DNA from 3 places in the Frankia casuarinae genome. Region 3 is predicted to be linked to each of the others. Evidence: predicted binding sites of a transcription regulator. Region 3 holds the regulator's gene; each other region holds the start of a gene.
What was found. Region 3 encodes LexA, which represses DNA repair genes until DNA is damaged. Its sites were predicted from a motif close to CGAACNNNNGTTCG; they were not measured.
Positions count from the first base shown of each region.

Region 1: a site for LexA is predicted at 4,561-4,574, ahead of FRANCCI3_RS24055 (HNH endonuclease signature motif containing protein). Genes of this name have one in related genera too.
Region 2: a site for LexA is predicted at 3,601-3,614, ahead of dnaB (replicative DNA helicase). Genes of this name have one in related genera too.

Region 1 is NC_007777.1:928,063-934,080, forward strand. It holds gene cobA (uroporphyrinogen-III C-methyltransferase) at 78-908, shown strand; gene FRANCCI3_RS04005 (hypothetical protein) at 873-1,058, opposite strand; gene ftsE (cell division ATP-binding protein FtsE) at 1,355-2,101, shown strand; gene ftsX (permease-like cell division protein FtsX) at 2,101-2,973, shown strand; gene FRANCCI3_RS24055 (HNH endonuclease signature motif containing protein) at 2,958-4,490, opposite strand; gene smpB (SsrA-binding protein SmpB) at 4,911-5,390, shown strand; gene FRANCCI3_RS04030 (THUMP-like domain-containing protein) at 5,520-6,018, shown strand, end outside.
Region 2 is NC_007777.1:5,391,985-5,398,002, reverse strand. It holds gene FRANCCI3_RS22890 (hypothetical protein) at 1-324, shown strand, start outside; gene FRANCCI3_RS22885 (hypothetical protein) at 757-1,095, shown strand; gene rpsF (30S ribosomal protein S6) at 1,346-1,672, shown strand; gene FRANCCI3_RS22875 (single-stranded DNA-binding protein) at 1,736-2,296, shown strand; gene rpsR (30S ribosomal protein S18) at 2,347-2,583, shown strand; gene rplI (50S ribosomal protein L9) at 2,593-3,039, shown strand; gene dnaB (replicative DNA helicase) at 3,650-5,008, shown strand; gene FRANCCI3_RS22855 (antibiotic biosynthesis monooxygenase family protein) at 5,175-5,522, shown strand; gene FRANCCI3_RS23740 (hypothetical protein) at 5,550-6,018, shown strand, end outside.
Region 3 is NC_007777.1:4,191,958-4,197,975, forward strand. It holds gene FRANCCI3_RS17700 (vitamin B12-dependent ribonucleotide reductase) at 1-393, opposite strand, end outside; gene nrdR (transcriptional regulator NrdR) at 718-1,263, opposite strand; gene FRANCCI3_RS17710 (LysM peptidoglycan-binding domain-containing protein) at 1,593-1,967, opposite strand; gene lexA (transcriptional repressor LexA) at 2,272-3,042, shown strand; gene hflX (GTPase HflX) at 3,108-4,568, opposite strand; gene FRANCCI3_RS28320 (helix-turn-helix domain-containing protein) at 5,017-5,685, shown strand; gene FRANCCI3_RS17730 (VOC family protein) at 5,616-6,018, opposite strand, start outside.

The DNA.
Region 1 (6,018 bases), 2.2 Mb from region 3:
GTCGGCTACGGTGATCGGCCCCGAACGGGCTGGTCAGGCCGCACACTGGGAGAAAGCCGACGCGGGAGGGGACGAAGATGACCGGTGCGCAGACAGCCCCGGGCGGATGGGTGGCCCTTGTCGGTGGCGGTCCCGGGCGGGCGGATCTGATCACCGTACGCGGTCTACGGCTGCTCCAAGCTGCGGATGTCGTGGTGGTCGACCGGCTGGCTCCCCGTGAACTGCTGGACGAGGTGCGACCCGGTACCGAGATCATCGATGCGGGCAAGGCGCCGCACGGTCACAACCTGACCCAGGACGAGATCAACGCGGTGGTCGTCGATCGGGGACTGCGCGGGTTCGGTGTCGTCCGGCTCAAGGGCGGCGATCCGTTCGTCTTCGGTCGTGGCGGCGAGGAGGCTCTGGCCTGCGCCGCGGCCGGCCTGCCCTGCGAGATCGTCCCCGGGGTGACGAGCGCCGTCGCGGTCCCCGCGCTCGCCGGGATCCCGGTGACCCACCGGGGCATCACCCAGGACGTGGCCGTCGTCAGCGGCCACATCGATCCTTCGCATCCCGGTTCCACTGCCGACTGGGACGCGCTCGCTACCGGTCCGGGCACGGTCGTCGTGCTGATGGGCGTCGGGGCACTCTTTGAGATCAGTCACGAGCTGGTGAAGCGGGGCCGCCGGCCGGAGACTCCGACCGCGGTGATCCACGCTGGCGGGACAGCCGATGAGACGATTATCATCGGGCCCCTGGTGGATATCGCCCAGCTCGCGGCCGAAGCCGCGATCAGTTCTCCCGCGGTCATCGTAATCGGAGATGTGGTTACGCTACGTGATCGACTTGCAGGCGTGATAGGTACCGTCGGGGCGGTCCCAGCGTGGCCGGGCTCAGGAGACGTGACGGGCGGCGAGGACCGCCAGTAGCATCACGATTGCGATCAGTGCGACGATCACCTGCGGTGACATCTGGAAGAAGTTCTGGCGCAGATACTCGCGCGAGGCGCGGCAGGTGGGACACCGGCCTTCGACCACTAGTCCGGCGCAGCGCGCGCAGACGAGATCCTCGCTGCCCATGGCGCCTCCTTCCCACCCGTGACGGATGCCATGATCGGGCGATCGTCGCACTTCCCCGGGATGGGGGACAACACCCGGACGTTCCGGATGGAGCACGACCGCTGGCGACGCGCACGATCGACTTCCACGTTACGCCCGCGCACGGTGGCGTGCCGCTCCGTCAAAGGTCGATCGGGCGGGCGGCGACCCGTCCGGGCTGTTCCCGGAGATTCCGGTCGGGCGTAACCTGCGGTCCCCGACCTTCGTCACGCCCTACCATACGGCTACTGAAAGTCATAGGCGTGTGGGAAGGCGCAATGATTGTTTTGAGTTCCGTGAGCAAGCGGTACCCGAACGGCGACCGGCCGGCGCTGGTCGATGTCACCGCGGAGATCGGTGTCGGTGAGTTCGTCTTCCTCGTGGGTCCGTCCGGATCGGGTAAGACCACATTGCTGCGATTGCTGCTGCGGGAGGAACGAGCGACGTCCGGCCGGGTGCTGGTGGCTGGCCGTGACGTCGCGCGGATCCCGGACCGCGGGGTGCCCCAGTTGCGCCGGCTGGTCGGCTGTGTCTTCCAGGACTTTCGCCTGCTACCGAATCGGACCGTAACGGCGAACATCGCGTTCGCCCTCGACGTGGTCGGCCGTCCTCGGCATGTCGTGCGCAGCGTCGTGCCGGAGGCACTCGACCTGGTCGGCCTCGCGGAGAAGGCGGACCGGTATCCCGACGAACTCTCCGGAGGCGAACAGCAGCGGGTCGCGATCGCCCGGGCGTTCGTTGGCCGTCCACGGATCCTGCTGGCCGACGAGCCGACCGGCAACCTCGATCCGAACACCAGCATCGAGATCGTGAACCTGCTCGACACTGTTCATCAGGCCGGCACCACCGTCGTGATGGCCACCCACAACGCGTCGCTCGTCAACGCGATGCGCCGCCGGGTGCTCGAGCTGAGCGACGGCGCGCTGATCCGGGACGAGGCTCGCGGACGTTACAACCAGGATGATCTGGCGGTGCCGATGATTCCCCGGCCCCGGCCCAGGGTGCCGGCCGACCGGGTCCGCTGATGCGACCGGGTCTGCTGGCGTCGCTGCTGTGGACGGGCCTGCGCCGCAACCTGGCGATGACCTGTGCCATGATCATAACTGTCACGATCTGCCTGGCGTTGCTGGGGTCGGGCCTGCTCCTGCGGGCGCAGGTGCACACCATCGACGACTTCCTGCTCGACCAGATCGAGGTCGTCGTTGATCTCTCCGATGGCATCACCCCGGGCGAGCGGTCTGCCCTCGATGCCGAGATCGCGGCGGATCCACTGGTCGCCGACGTGCGGTACGAAAGCAAACAGCAGGTGTACGACCGTTTCCGCCGGGACTTCCGTGGATCGCCCGACGTCCTCGCCGGTGTCGGACCCGACGACCTGCCCGCGGCGCTACGACTCACGCTTACCGATCCGCGAGCGGCCCGCGACATCGTCGTCACCTACACCGGCCTCGACGGGGTGGAAGCTGTTCGCGACCAGCGCGGCCTGCTTGACCCGTTGTACCGGTTCCTCGACGCCTTCACAGCGGGCGCTTTCGCCCTCGCCGGCGTGCAGGCCCTGGCGTCCTTCGCCCTCATCTACACGATGATCCGGATCTCGGCGCACGCCCGGCGACGGGAGACTTCGATCATGAAGATGGTCGGTGCTTCCAACGGAACAATCCGGGCTCCGTTCGTCTTGGAGATCGCGGCGGTGGGGCTGGTTGGCGGGCTGCTCGCCACGGGCGTGCTTGCGTTGGCGAAGATCTACCTGGTGGACGGCCGGTTCGCGAAGCAGACGATGTTCCCCCTGTTCGGTTGGTCGGCGGTCTGGGAGACCGCGGCCGTCGTGCTGGGGGTCGGTGTGCTCGCCGCCGCCGTGATGGCTTCGGTGGCGCTCCGCCGTCATCTGCGGGTCTGAGGCGTCATCCGTCGCTCGGCCCCGGTTCGCTTCGATTCGAACTGGACATCATCCTCGATGAATACTTCCTTGAGATAATCTTCGGGTGACACCTCATATTGGCGTCCCTCCGGGCTCGTCCAGGTGAAATGTCCAGGCCTGGGCTGGCACACGGACCATCCCTTCTGCGTGGATTGATCGGGAGATGATGTGCCCGGCCGCCCCGGTCTTCTCGTAGCTCCTTGCTTGGCGTCACGCCTAGGCCGCTTTTCACCCGAGTGTTTCAGCCGGTGATGCCTCCGGCATTTTGGCCCGAGGTTCCGCTCGCTCGTCTGGCCACCTCGACGATGCGGCCTGGTATGATCAAGATCGCAGTGAATGGAAGGCTGCTCGCATCCCGGAAAGACACATGTAGGGTTTCGAGTTCGAACATGACGAGCCAGGGCGGCCGAGGGAAAGCGACGCCGGCTGACCTCCAGAACTCGTCCTTCCGGCGGATCCATCAGTATCCGCCGCCATGTGCATCGGGGGTTCTCGGCCATCTCGCGAACGAGTCCGGCCGGTATCGGGCCATAACCGGGAAGTTCCGCCGGCCGTTCCGACATACCCAGCAGACAGGAAGCCGACACGACCACCTGCATCTCGATACTGACACGGTCACGATCCCGCCCCATCAGCAGGTCGTAGAAAACGTCGGCCCGACGCTGCTCGAGCCCGCGACCGTCCTGCGCACCGCCCGCTCTCCTCGCCAGAAGGTCCACTCGTCGAAACGCCGCGAGCATGCGGTCCGCCGGAAGCGAGGCCGAGATGCGGCCCATACCATCCGGCTCGGCCCGCACTGTCACCCGACGCGCCTTCGTCGCCCTGCGGCGACGCTGTTCCGCGCCCTGAGGGTCTACCAGCACCACACGCCGTCGAACGGCGGCCGCGAACGCTGCGTGGCTCGGCCGCCCACCCCGGCGCAGAACCGTCTCCGCCACGTCCGCGGCCTGGTCGTCCGACAGGTTGGCCGTCAGTCGTTCCAGCACGGTCAGCCGCTGGGAATCTAGCTCACCATGTTCCAGAGCAGTCAGCGCTGCCGGCATGCGGCGGACGACGCCGACCGCGAAACCCAACTGTTTGTTTCCCGCCGCTGATGACATTCTCAGCTCGGCGGCCAGTTCGTCTCCCGCGAACTCGTGAAATCCCCTGGCAACCCCGCTCTCATCCTCTTCCGTGGGCGGCCGTAGCTGCGCGAACCTCGCTCTCACGAGCAGCCGTGCCGCCTCCCAGCGCGCGATCTCCCGACCGATCTCCACATCTGCCCGGAGGCATCCGTCCGCGTCGAGTTCAGCTACACGATGACCATAAACCATCGATGAGTCCAGATGACGGGAAAGAGAACCACGGTCGTCGACTCCGGTGTCGCGGGGGCCCAGGGCCTCTGCTTCCTCGCGCGGGCTGGACTCGCCTGAACTGGACTCGCCCGGACTGGACTGTGAGCCGGGCCGAAGCGATGAACCGGGTCTGGTCACTGGATGCATCATGCCGCCTGTCATGGGCGCGTAGAGGGAGCGGTTGGATCTGCCGGCAGGAATCGCCGCCGATCCGCCTGAACACTCTGGTCATCGAACGTGTGTTCGAGTATAGTACTCGCTGGCACCGTTCATCAAGTCCATCGTCATCAAGTCCATCGTCTCGACGGCCGAGCAAGCTCGACAGCCGAGCAAGGAGGTGGAAGGTGCTGAACGCCCAGGTCGCGCCGCCGCGGCGGCTCCTCCGCGGGGCGCGCTGACGGCGCTCGTCGCCCTACGGAGCGCTCGGCGACGTCACCCGGGCCACGTCGGCGACCGACGATGGCGCTCACATGATCGATACCATGGGTGTCCTCGCGGTGGAGCCGGCGTGTCACCGACGCGGGAGGCAGGACGTAGGTTCGGAGAAGATTTCGCGAACGGTGTGGGAAGAGGGACAGGACAGTGCCGAGGGAGACGGGGCGCAGACTGATCGCGCAGAACAAGCGCGCCCGGCATGACTACGACATCCTCGACACCTACGAGGCTGGGCTGGTGCTCCGTGGCACCGAGGTGAAGGCGCTGCGGGCCGGGCGGGCCTCGCTCGTCGACGGGTTCGCCCAGATCAGCGATGGTGAGATCTGGCTGCACAACGTGCACATCCCCGAGTACACCGAGGGGACCTGGACGAACCACGCTCCCCGCCGCAAGCGCAAGATGCTGCTGCACCGGGCGGAGATCGAAAAGCTGGTCGGTAAGACCCAGGAGGGTGGGCTCACGCTGGTCCCGCTCTCGCTCTACTGGAAGGACGGGCGGGCGAAGATCGAAATTGCGCTGGCGCGTGGCCGCAAGTCCTACGACAAACGGCACGCGATCGCGGAGCGGGACGCGGCCCGGGAGATCGGCCGGGCGATGGGCCGCCGAGCCAAGGGGCGCTACCTCTGATAGCCAGCCGTCCATGACACCGTCCGTGGTGCCGCCGATGTTCCTGTCGACGTTTCTGTCGATGTTCCCGTCGTCGTTATTTCGTCGTCGTGCCGCGGATTCGCCGGTTCCGGCAGCATCCGGGTCGCCGTGACCGCCTCCGACGGCGACCGGCTGGCGCAGTTCGAGGCCCTGCTGAGCGCCCAGGGTAAGGCGGTGCTGGCGGCGGCGGTCGCGGCATTTGCCGAGGATGAGCGTGCCGGTGGAGGCGCGGCCCGGGAACTGGCTGTCGGTGCCCGCCTGCGCGCCGAGGGCGTGTCCCCCGCGCTCCTCGCCGCCGCGTTCACTCAGGCGGAGCTGAGGCGGCGCGCGATGGTCAAGTTTGCTCGGGCCGATCGGATGTTCTTCACCCGAGCCGGGTTGGAACAAGCGTCCTCGCAGGCGGCGGCCGAGCATCGGGCCGCGCGGTTCGCCGGTCTGTGCCGGCTCGCCGACCTGTGCACGGGGATCGGCGGGGACGCGTTGGCCCTCGCGCGGGGCCGGGAGATCATGCTCGTCGACCGGGATCCGGTTCATCTGCGGATGGCCGCGCTCAACGTCGCCGTCCACGCGGTCGAGGGCACGACGGTGCTGCCCACGACGGTGCTGC
Region 2 (6,018 bases), 1.2 Mb from region 3:
GATGGCAACGGTGCGTCGACCTTCGTCTGGTTCTGGCGCGGGGAACTGCTCGCGGTGGTCGTCGGGGTACTGCTGACCATCATCCTGCTGGCCGGGAGACGGTGGGGTGAGGCGACCTTCCTCGGCGTGATGACCGTGATAATGGCCTGCACGAATTATTATGCATCGGGAATCCGTGGAATTTTAGTGGCCTTTCCGTTGTATCTGATGCTCGCGCGAGCCGCCGCGCGGCAGAGCTGGGTACAGTCGGTATATCTATGTACCGGTACGCCGATCATGGCAGCCCTGGTCGTCGCCTTCACGCAGGGACAGTGGGTGGACTAGCCTTTCCCCGCATGGCGCCTTCGGCGCAATGCGGGGGCCCCTGGCATCGGGGGCCGTGCGGGGTTTCCGTCGCCTCGCCTTCGGCGAGGTTCCTGGGGGAGCCGTCGGGAGCCTTCGGGCGCCTTCGGCGCAATGCGGGGGCCCCTGGCATCGGGGGCCGTGCGGGGTTTCCGTCGCCTCGCCTTCGGCGAGGTTCCTGGGGGAGCCGTCGGGAGCCTTCGGGCGCCTTCGGCGCAATGCGGGGGCCCCTGGCATCGGGGGCCGTGCGGGGTTTCCGTCGCCTCGCCTTCGGCGAGGTTCCTGGGGGAGCCTTCGGGAGCCTTCGGGAGCCTTCGGGCGCCTTCGGCGCAATGCGGGGGCCCCTGGCATCGGGGGCCGTGCGGGGTTTCCGTCGCCTCGCCTTCGGCGTTTGGAACTACGGGAGGCAATGCTGTGGACAGGCAGGATACCCAGCCGGGTCAGCCCGAGCCCGGCACCGGGGACGTCGGCGGCGACCCGTCCGGGAGCGACCACGACTCTTCCCCGGGCAGCCACGGCGGTTCCGGGTCCGGGCGCGTCGGTCCGCAGCTGGCTGCCCGCATGCTCGCGGTGGTCGCGGTCGCCGCGGCGCTCGCGGTGCTCGTGTTCGCCCTCGCGGATCCCTCCCCCTCCCGGCACATGCGTGGCCTCCTGATCACGGTGAACCTCGTCTGCCTCGCCGGGGTGTTCACGGCGTGGCTTCGCGTGGTTCTCGTGGTCGGGGCCGCCAGGGCCCCCGGGGGAATCGAGTAAGCTCGGCCGGACATGCCGTGCGCCGGCGTACGTGTGTCCATCCGCTGGTCCAGGCCGACCACTCGTCATGATTGGTCGGCGCGCCTCCGGGTGGCCCGCGTGCCCTGATGATCGTCCGGATGTGCTGACGGGCGGTTCCCTCTCAGATCCATCGCGTCGAGCACGTTCGAGACGGCACAGGTTCCGGTCGCGGTCCCTCCTGCCACGGAAGATCCGTGGCCGCCAGAGTCCACAGGAGGTGGGTTCAGCCTTGGCACGTCATTATGAGCTCATGGTGATCCTCGATGCTGACCTCGAGGAACGCACTGTCGCGCCCTCTCTCGACCAGTACCTCGGTGTCGTCCGTCAGGGCGGCGGCGTGGTGGAGAAGGTCGATGTCTGGGGGCGGCGCCGGCTCGCCTACGAGATCGCCAAGAGTCACGAAGGCATCTACGCCGTCATCGACCTTCATGCGGAGCCCGACGTCGTCGCCGAGCTCGACCGTCAGCTCGTCCTCAACGAGTCGGTCATGCGCACCAAGGTCATCCGGCTTCCAGAGCCGAAGAAGCCACGTCAGAGCCGCCGGGCGGCGGCATGATCCGGTCCGCGGCGACGGCAGTCCCCGTGCCGTCGTGGGCCGCCGATCTCCGGGAGAGTGCCCATGGCCGGTGAAACCGTCATCACCGTCGTCGGCAACCTAGCCAACGACCCCGAACTGAGGTTTACCCCGAACGGTGCCGCGGTCGCCAGCTTCACCGTCGCATCCACGCCGCGCACCCTCGACCGCCAGACCAACGAGTGGAAGGACGGCGAGGCGCTGTTCCTGCGCTGCTCCATCTGGCGCCAGGCGGCGGAGCACGTCGCCGAGTCGCTGCAGAAGGGCGCTCGGGTCATCGTCACCGGCCGCCTCAAGCAGCGGTCGTTCGAGACCCGCGAGGGTGAGAAGCGCACCGTGATCGAGCTCGACGTCGACGAGATCGGTCCGAGCCTGCGCTACGCCACCGCCAAGGTCGTCAAGGCCGCGCGTGGCGGTGGTGGCGGCGGTTACGGGGGCGGAGGCGGCTACGGCGCGCCTGCCGGCGCGCCCCCCGGCGCACCTGCCGGTGTTCCCGCGGGCGTTCCGGCCGGCGGCGGCTACGGCGGCGGTAGTGGTGGTGGAGCACCCATCGATGACCCCTGGTCGCAACCGGCCGGCGGCTACTCCGACGAGCCACCGTTTTGAGCGGCCGGTCGTCGTCCTCGCGAACGACACAACGAGGTAGGAGCACACCCATGGCCAAGGCGGCCGTGCGCAAGCCCAAGAAGAAGGTTTGCGTTTTCTGCAAGGACAAGGTCGACTACATCGACTTCAAGGACACTTCGCTGCTGCGCAAGTACATCTCCGACCGGGGTAAGATCCGGGCCCGTCGGGTGAGCGGTAACTGCAGCCAGCACCAGCGCGACGTGGCGACGGCGGTGAAGAACAGCCGCGAGATGGCGCTGCTGCCCTACACCGCCTCGGCCCGGTAGGGGGTGGCAATGAAGCTCATCCTGACCCAGGAGGTCCCCGGTCTCGGCAGTCCGGGTGACATCGTGGAGGTCGCGAACGGGTACGGGCGTAACTACCTCGTGCCCCGCCGGTACGCGATCCTCGCGACCAAGGGCGCGGAGCGTCAGGTCGAGCAGATCAAGCGGGCCCGGTCGGCCCGCGCGGTTCGCGATCTCGGGCACGCTCAGGAGATCGCCGGTCAGCTCGGTGGCCTCAAGGTCGAGCTGACCAGCCGGGCGGGCAAGGAAGGCCGCCTGTTCGGTTCCGTGACGGCGGCCGATGTGGTGGAGGCGGTGACCGCCGCGGGTGGCCCCGAGCTCGACCGGCGCCGCGTCGAGCTCACCACGCCGATCAAGTCCCTGGGCGCCTACACCGTCGCCGTGCATCTGCATCCCGAGGTGACCGCGACCGTGAAGCTCCAGGTCACGCAGGCCTGATCAGGTCTGACCAGGGCAGGGCGGGCCTGATCGCGGCCGGATGGGCCCGAGGTCAGGCGGGTCTGACGGGGTGGCATCCGCCGTTTCTCCCGCTGTACCGCCGCGCTCGCTGTACGGGCTCCCCTGGCCGACCGTCTCAGGTGGTCGGCCAGGGGAGTTCGTTGTGTGTGGGGCAAGGGGCGACGACCAGATCCGAAACTTTTTCTCATCCACAGGGCACTCGGGATGCAGGCGCCTGCCAGCTAGGTTTCGTCGAGGTTGTGGTCTCGGGTGTCCACAGGTTTCCGATTTCCGTCCCGATGTCCTCCCCAGGTTTCGGCCGGTTGCCCACAGCTTTTCCACAAGGGCCTGTGGATAACTTTTTGGTGGGTGTGCCCGCCGGTCCGTAAGGTCGGACCCTCCAGGCCGAGGAAGGTACTTCTAGCCTGATCGGGCCAGGCCTCCTTCGGTGACGCGGGCGGCGCCCGGCGAGAGGCTCACCGGGCGCCGCCCGTTCGGTCCCTGCTGGAAGCCCCGGCCGGTCGGGGGCGGAGCGGTCGTTGACAGCGGTTCCGATCTGTACGAACATACGTTCGAATACGGGTCTACGGGAGTCCCGGGAGGGTGCGTCGTGAGCGTCACCGAGATCTCGCGTGGTTCCGGTGGGAGTGCAGAGTTCGACCGGACTCCCCCGCACGACCTGCCCGCTGAGCAGAGTGTGCTCGGCGGCATGCTGCTGTCGAAAGACGCCATCGCCGACGTCGTCGAGGTCCTGCGGACGGGTGACTTTTACCGTCCCGCGCACGGCCTCGTGTACGAGGTCATCGGCGATCTCTACGGCCGGGGGGAGCCTGCGGACGTCATCAGCGTCGCCGCCGAGCTCAGCCGCCGAGATCTGCTCGAACGGGTGGGCGGTCCGGCCTACATGCACACCCTCATCTCGAGCGTGCCCACTGCGGCCAACGCCGGGTACTACGCCCGTATCGTCGCGGAGAAGGCGGTCCTGCGCCGCCTCGCGGAGGCCGGCACCCGCATCGTGCAGCTCGCCTACGGCGCGGCTCCGGACGTCAGCGACGTCGTCGACCGCGCCCAGGCGGCCGTGTACGAGGTGACCGAGCGCCGGACGAACGAGGACTACCTGCCGCTGGGGGAGCTGCTCAACCCGGCGTTGGAGGAGATCGAGTCCATCCAGGGGCACGACGGTTCGCTGACCGGGGTGCCCACCGGTTTCGTCGACCTCGACGAGCTGACCAACGGCCTGCACGGCGGCCAGCTGTGGATCGTCGCGGCCAGGCCGGCCGTGGGCAAGTCGACCCTCGGCCTGGACTTCGCCCGGGCGGCGTCGATCAAGAACGGGATGGCGTCGGTCATCTTTTCGCTGGAGATGAGCCGCATGGAGATCACCATGCGGCTGTTGTCCGCCGAGGCGCGGGTGTCCCTGCAGAACATCCGCACGGGCCGGCTCACCGACGACGACTGGGGTCGCCTGGCCCGCCGGATAGGCGAGGTCGCGGAGGCCCCGCTGTTCATCGACGACAGCCCGCACCTGACGATGATGGAGGTCCGGGCGAAGGCCCGGCGGTTGAAGCAGCGTAACGAGCTGCGTCTGGTGATCCTCGACTACCTGCAGCTGATGTCGTCGCCCAAGAAGGTGGAGAACCGTCAGCAGGAGGTCAGCGAGATCTCGCGGTCGCTGAAGCTGCTCGCCAAGGAGCTCGACGTTCCGGTGGTCGCCATCTCCCAGCTCAACCGCGCCTCCGAGCAGCGGGCCGACAAGCGTCCCCAGGTCTCCGACCTGCGCGAGTCCGGAAGCCTGGAGCAGGACGCCGACGCGGTGATCCTGCTGTACCGGGAGGACACGGTCGAGAAGGAGTCGGCGCGCGCCGGCGAGGCGGACCTCATCATCGCCAAGCACCGCAACGGGCCGACTGGCACCGTCACCGTCGCCTTCCAGGGTCATTACTCACGGTTCGTCGACATGGCGAACTGAATTCTCGGCCCGGGAGCGGGACGAGGCCCACGGGTGGAGAGCGCCAGCGGCCCGCCAGCGGCCCGGGTGGGTGCCCGGGTGTGTTTGGCGTGGTCATGGTTCATGTTGGCGGACCGCAGATCTCCCGATGCTGCCAGACTGGGCGGTATGAGTTTCAGGATCATCCATGGCGAGTGAGAGGCGGGACGGCGGGCGGCCCGCCGGGGCGGTCCTCGAAGTTGCCCGGTTCGACATCAAACCGGGCAGCGAGGACGATTTCGTCGCCGCGTATCACGGGGTGCGTGCGGAGCTCGTCGGCACGCCGGGCTGTCGTTCCGCGCGGATGACCCGCGGGGTCGAGTCACCGTCGAGTTTCGTGCTGCTCGTCGAGTGGGACAGCCTGGACGCCCATCTGACGAACTTCCGGGAGTCGGAGCGGTTTGTCCGCTGGCGTGCCGCCCTCGGCCCGTACTTCGACGGCACCCCGACGGTGGCGCACAGCGCAGACGTCCCCGCCGCTCCCGGCCCGGCCTGACCCTCGACGACCGCCGGACCTCTGATCATGGCAGCGTTCCTCGGGTACCTGTTTTTCGCGCCGCTTACGGCGCTCTTCTTCGGTTTCCTCATCTGGCTGGTGCCGGCGATCCTGCTCCGGAACACGGATGTGGTGAGCCGGCTGAACCTGCGGCCCTTCGCGTTCTTCGTCACCGGCTACGTCTTCAGCGGGCTGATGGCCCTCTACCTGCTGGTGCTGGACGCCGGCCACGACGTCGCGCCGGCGGCCGGCGCCGTCGCATCCCTGGCCCTCCTCTGGGCTGTTCGGCGGCAGTGGCGCCGGCATCGGCCACTGGGCACGCGGCAGGTGGCGAGCAGGCGACGTGGTGGCCCGGTCCAGCCGGTCCAGCAGGGTTACCCTGGCCCGCCGGTGCAGCCGGGTTACCCCGGCCCGCCGGTGCAGCCGGGTTATCCGCATCAGCCCGGCCACCCGTACCCCCCCATGCCGCAGGCCGGGCCGGTCGCGAGAGGTCCAT
Region 3 (6,018 bases):
GAGCAGCATCCAGGTCAGTTCGTGCTCGAAGATCTCGGCGTCGGTGTCCGAGGCGAAGTAGCCGTGCTCGCGGCCGGCCGCGCCGTAGGCGTGCACGACCCGATCGATCAACTGCCGCAGCGACCACTCCCGCCCCGGCGTGCCGGGCGCCCCACGGAAGTACTTGCTGGTAACGATGTTGGAGGCGTTCACCGACCAGAACTGCGGGAATTCCACTCCCCGCTGCTCGAAGTTGACCGAGCCGTCCCGCCAGTTGGTCATGACGACGTCCCGGGACTCCCAGGTGACCTCGTCGTACGGGTGGACGCCGGCGGTGGTACGTGACCGCTGGATCTTCAACCCACTCGCTTTCGCCGCTGACCTGCTCGGCTTCGTGCCGCGGCTGTCGGTCATGACGCTCCTCGTCTTCACTCGTCAGCTTCAACCTTCAACAATGTGTTGTGGGCATCCCCGCCCCAGGCCGCAGCCAGTGGACGTCGGGACGGTGCGGGGCCGGACCTCGACGCACGGCGGTGCCCGCGGGGACGAGCACGCGCACGGCAAACACACGCACGGCGAACGGCACCAGCCAGGTCGAGCCGGGCCGCATGCGTGCCGTCCGGGAGGTCCGCGGTCCTCGCACGGCCGCGACGCGGGATGTCACCCGTCGCCGGCGGGACCGGGCCGGCACGGCGAGCCAGGGCGATGTATGACGCTTTCGGTCGAGCGGTCCCGGCCCTACCTGCTATGCACCTGCTGGGTGCCGATCACCGGCGAGACATCGACGGCGCCACGCGGGACCGGTCGTGCTGGTCCATCCCGCGTGGTGGGAGGTCCGGCGGCCTCGGAGCGCAACGCGGCGATCGCGGACTCGAAGTCAGTCAACGACTCGAAGGCCAGGTACACCGAGGCGAAGCGGAGATAAGCCACCTCGTCGAGCTCACGGAGCGGACCGAGGATCGCCCGGCCGATCGCCTCCGCGGGCACCTCCGCCGACCCCGACGAGCGGACGGCGTCCTCTACCCGCTGCGCCAGAAGCGCGAGATCATCATCCCGCACCGGCCGGCCCTGGCAGGCCTTGCGGACACCGGCGATGACCTTGGCCCGGCTGAACGGCTCGGCCGCCCCACTGCGCTTGCGAACCTGAAGGGACGCCTCCTCCATCGTAGTGAACCGGCGACCGCAGGACAGGCAGGACCGCCTGCGGCGGATCGCCGAACCCTCCTCGGCCTCCCGACTGTCAACGACGCGACTGTCCGGATGCCGGCAGAACGGGCACCGCACGCGCTACGCCTCCTTCGCCCGCGCCGGAGCCGACCGCCCCGGACCGGGGATGAGGGACACCGTTGAGGACCCGGCATCCACGCCGGACAGACCACCTTGTGGATGGACCGCCAGCTCCCCGCGGAAGACCTGTGGAACAACCTGTGGATGACTTACACCCCGGTAAGCACCAGATGTTGTGTCCAAGGTAGCGCACGGCCCCAGAGATGAGGACAGCACCCCCGTATGGTCCGTGTGGTCCGCATCGCACGTGGCACCGCACGTGGACGAAAGACGACGGTGCGCGAGAACCCTGCGCCGAGACACTCGTGGACCCGGGAAGCCGGGCGTCAGGGAAGGAGTAACGACTGGCCCGGGGCGATCAGTGGTGACCGCAGGTGGTTCAGCCGCATCAGCCGGTCCACCATGACCCGGGTGTCGGCGCTCTCGTCGAGCGCCACTGCCACCTCCCACAGCGTCTCCCCCGGCATGACCAGATGGTGCCGCGGCGCCTCCGCGGTATCCGGCCCGGCAATCGACACCCCAGGCATGATCATGATTGCTACCGCCACGACGACCGCCACGACGATCGATACCACCACCACCCGACCCCGCCGGGTCAGCCGGAGCGGCGGGGGTGCGGGCGGGCGACCCGGCGGCCGATGACCCACCCGGTCCCTGGCCATCGACAGGTCGACGACCCGCGCCCTGTGTGCGGATCCCACGGCACCCTCCCGTTCCGACGACACCGAACACCGAAGATCGAACCTTCGTTCGATCGAACGCGTGGTCGATTGTCGCATCGGGAACCGGAAACCGCCAGGGACACGCTCGAACAGACGTTTGAGATTCTGCGACCCGCCGGTTACCGTCGAGTCGGTCGGGTGTGAACCGGGCGGTTTCCCCCGGTCACGGACGGCGGCGAGTCGGTGGGTGACCGCTTCCGGAGCGGGACGGTCCGCCGTGCGGTCGCCGGCCGGCCGGTGGCCGCACGGCGGAAGAAAAACGCGACGAGGAGAGCGGTAAGCGATGACTAGCCAAGGCAGGGGTACGCGCCGGGGCGGAACCCGCGGCAACGTGCGAGCCTTTCCCGAAGGCCCCACGGACGCGGGCCTGACCCCCCGGCAGCGCAGGGTGCTGGAGGTCATCCGGGCCGCGGTGGAGCGGCGCGGATATCCGCCCAGCGTGCGGGAGATCGGTGAGGCGGTCGGCCTCACCAGCACCAGTAGTGTGGCTCACCAGCTCAAGGTGCTCGAGGAGAAGGGCTACCTGCGGCGGGACCCGAACCGCCCGAGAGCGATGGAGGTGCTGACCGTCGAGCACCCCCGGCAACGCGCGGATGTGGGCGCGGGCGCGACGACGGTGGCGGGCACGATTCCCATCGTCGGTGAGGCGGCGCCGGGCACCACCGAAGGAAGCAAGTCGGACGCGGCCTACGTGCCGGTGCTGGGCCGGATCGCCGCCGGTGGCCCGATCCTGGCCGAGCAGGCGGTCGAGGACGTCTTCCCGCTACCCAGGGAGATCGTCGGCGAGGGCACTCTGTTCCTGCTCCGGGTCGTCGGCGACTCGATGATCAACGCGGCGATCTGCGACGGTGACTGGGTGGTCGTCCGCCAGCAGCCGGTCGCGGACAACGGGGAGATCGTCGCCGCAATGATCGACGGGGAGGCGACGGTCAAGCGTCTGCGGGTTCGGGACGGCAAGATCTGGCTACATCCGGAGAACTCGGCCTTCGCCGACATCCCCGGTGAGGATGCGACCATCCTCGGCCGGATCGTGGCTGTGCTCCGCAGGGTTTGATGTGGATCGGCCGGCCGCCCGGCGGGCGGCCGGCCGGGTTGCCTCGCGTCTGATCGCTCCTGGGCTCAGGCCCGGTAGGCGTGCAGCTCCGCCGCGAGTCCCGAGGAAACCCGGGCGGACAGCCGGGTACCGGTCTCGGTGTGCTCCATCGTGAGCACCTCGCCGTTCGCGTGCACCCGGGAGACCAAGTCGCCCCGGGTGTAGGGCACGAGCACGCGCATCTCCACGTCGGGATGCGGCACCCGGGCACAGAGCGCGTCGACCAGCGCGGCCAGCCCCTCGCCCGTGCGTGCCGAGACGAACACGGCGTCCGGGGCGAGCTGGCGCAACCCCGCGACGACCGTCGGCTCCACGGCGTCCACCTTGTTGACGACGATCAGCTCGGGAACGCCGCCCGCGTCGATGTCGTTGAGAACCTCGCGCACGGCGGAGATCTGCGCGGCCGGCTCCGGCGATGATCCGTCCACAACGTGCAGGATGAGATCGGCATCGGCGACCTCTTCCAGCGTCGAGCGGAACGCCTCGACGATCTGATGCGGCAGATGCCGGACGAATCCGACGGTGTCGGTCAGGGTGAAGGCCCGGCCGTCCGGCAGGGTCGCCCGCCGCACGGTCGGATCAAGGGTGGCGAACAGCGCGTCCTCGACCAGGACACCCGCGCCGGTCAGCCGGTTGAGCAGCGACGACTTACCGGCGTTGGTGTAACCGGCGATCGCCACGCTGGGGACCTCACCCCGCCGCCGGGCGGAACGCTTGGTCTCCCGCACGGTCGTCATCGCGGCGAGCTCGCGGCGCAACCGCGCCATCCTGGCCCGCAGCCGCCGACGATCGGTCTCGATCTTCGTCTCACCGGGACCACGGGTACCGATGGGCGCCCGGCCGCCGCCACTGGCCGCGGCCCGCGACATCGACTCACCCCACCCACGCAGCCGGGGCAGCATGTACTGCAACTGCGCGAGCTCGACCTGGGCCTTGCCCTCGCGAGAGGTCGCGTGCTGGGCGAAGATGTCCAGGATGAGGGCCGTCCGGTCGATGACCTTTACTTTGACGACCTCCTCCAGCTGCCGCAGCTGACCCGGGGTGAGCTCGCCATCGCAGACCACCGTGTCCGCGCCGGTCGCCGCGACGACCTCGGCGAGCTCGCGGGCCTTGCCCGAACCGACGTAAGTCGCGGCATCCGGCCGGTCGCGACGCTGCACGAGCGCGTCGAGCACCACCGAACCGGCGGTCGTGGCGAGCGCCGCGAGCTCCGCCATGGAGCTCTCGGCCGACCGCGGGGAACCCGACGTCCATACGCCGATGAGGACGACACGCTCCAGCCGCAGCTGCCGGTACTCGACCTCGGTGACGTCGTCGAGCTCGGTGGCGAGACCGGGAACCCGCCGCAACGCGGCGCGATCCTCCAGGTCGAAACCGTCCCCAGAATCGTCGAAGAAGTTCGGCAGGTAAGACGAATCGGCTTCGGTCAGCTTGATGAGGGATCTGTCGAGAGTGGACGCATCGAAGGCGTCAGCAGGAAGTGTCATACCATCCGTTCTCAACGCGGCCCGCTACCGCACCATTCCGCGATCATTCCGTGCCGCTTGCTCCGGCCGGGCCCCACGACCCGGTGGCCCGAGGAGGATCCGCCGGACCGGAAGACCCTGCCGCACTCGTGGCGCGCCTCCCCCTCGTTTCCCGGCGAATCCCGTCGCCAACCAGGGTCCCACGTCACCACGTCGATCGCGAACCGTTTTGCCGCCCCGCCGACGTAGCCTCTGCGACGTGTACCACGAGTACCACGAAAGACGGGCCCACCGCCTCGCCGCGACGATCTGGGACAGCTCGGGCCGCCCGACTCCCCCTGGACACCCCCCGGACACCACGCGGACGACGGCGGACCGGCATCCGGACCGCACCGGACCCTCGGACCGCACCGAGCGCACCGAGCGCACAGGTGTGGTGGGCAGTCGGCGAGTGTTGCCGGACGGATGCATGGACATCATCTGGAGTTCCGACGCCAATCTGATCGTCGCGGGGCCGGACACGGCGGCGAAGCTGGTGCGCTGGGCACCAGGCGTGCGGCACGTCGGGCTCCGCTTCGACTCGGGCTCTGGACCATCCCACCTCGGAGTGGCCGCGGACGAACTGCGCGACCAACGCGTCCCGCTCGCCGACCTGTGGGGCGACGGACCGGCGCAGCGACTCGCCGAGCGGCTCGCCATGGCCGCTGATCCCCTGGTCGCATTCGAGTCGTCGATCGCCGCCCGGCCCGTTCACCCGGCGCTCGTGGACCGGTTGGTTCCCGCCGTTCTGGCGGGTGCCCGCGCCCGGGCGCCTGTGGACGACCTCGCGCGCACAGTCGGGCTGAGCGAACGCCAGCTGCTGCGTCGCTGCCGGCGTGTCTTCGGATATGGCCCGAAGACGCTCGCCAGGATCCTCCGGATGCAGGACGCCCTGCACGCGGCGCGGGCCGGCATCCCGTTCGCGGTCGTGGCGGCCGAGGCCGGCTACGCCGACCAGGCGCACCTCGCCCGGGAGGTACGCGCGCTCGCCGGAGTTCCGCCGACTCACCTCATCCGAAATGTCAACGTTCAGGACGAGCTGGACGTCTCGGTGTCGGATGTCGCGGATGTCGCGGCCGCTACGGGCAGTGGGGCGTAGAGGTCGACGTGGTTGCCGTCTGGATCGAGCACGACCGCGTACCGCTGGCCCCAGAAGGCGTCCCAGGGCGGAAGGTGGCCGGCGTGACCGGCGCCGACGAGGTCGGCGTAGACCTCGTCGACCTCGTCCGGCGTGTCGCAGGCGAAGGCCAGCCCGACCCGCGGCGAGCCGGTACCCGCCGACCAGCGCGGATCAAAGGATCGGATGGTCGCCTCGCTGTCGAACGCGAGGCGCGGACCGCCGGGCAGCTGCACCTCGACGTGCGGCTGGGCGTCGGCCCCGGCGGGCAGGTCGAGGCCGAGCCGGCGGTAGAACGCCAGGGACCGGGCCATA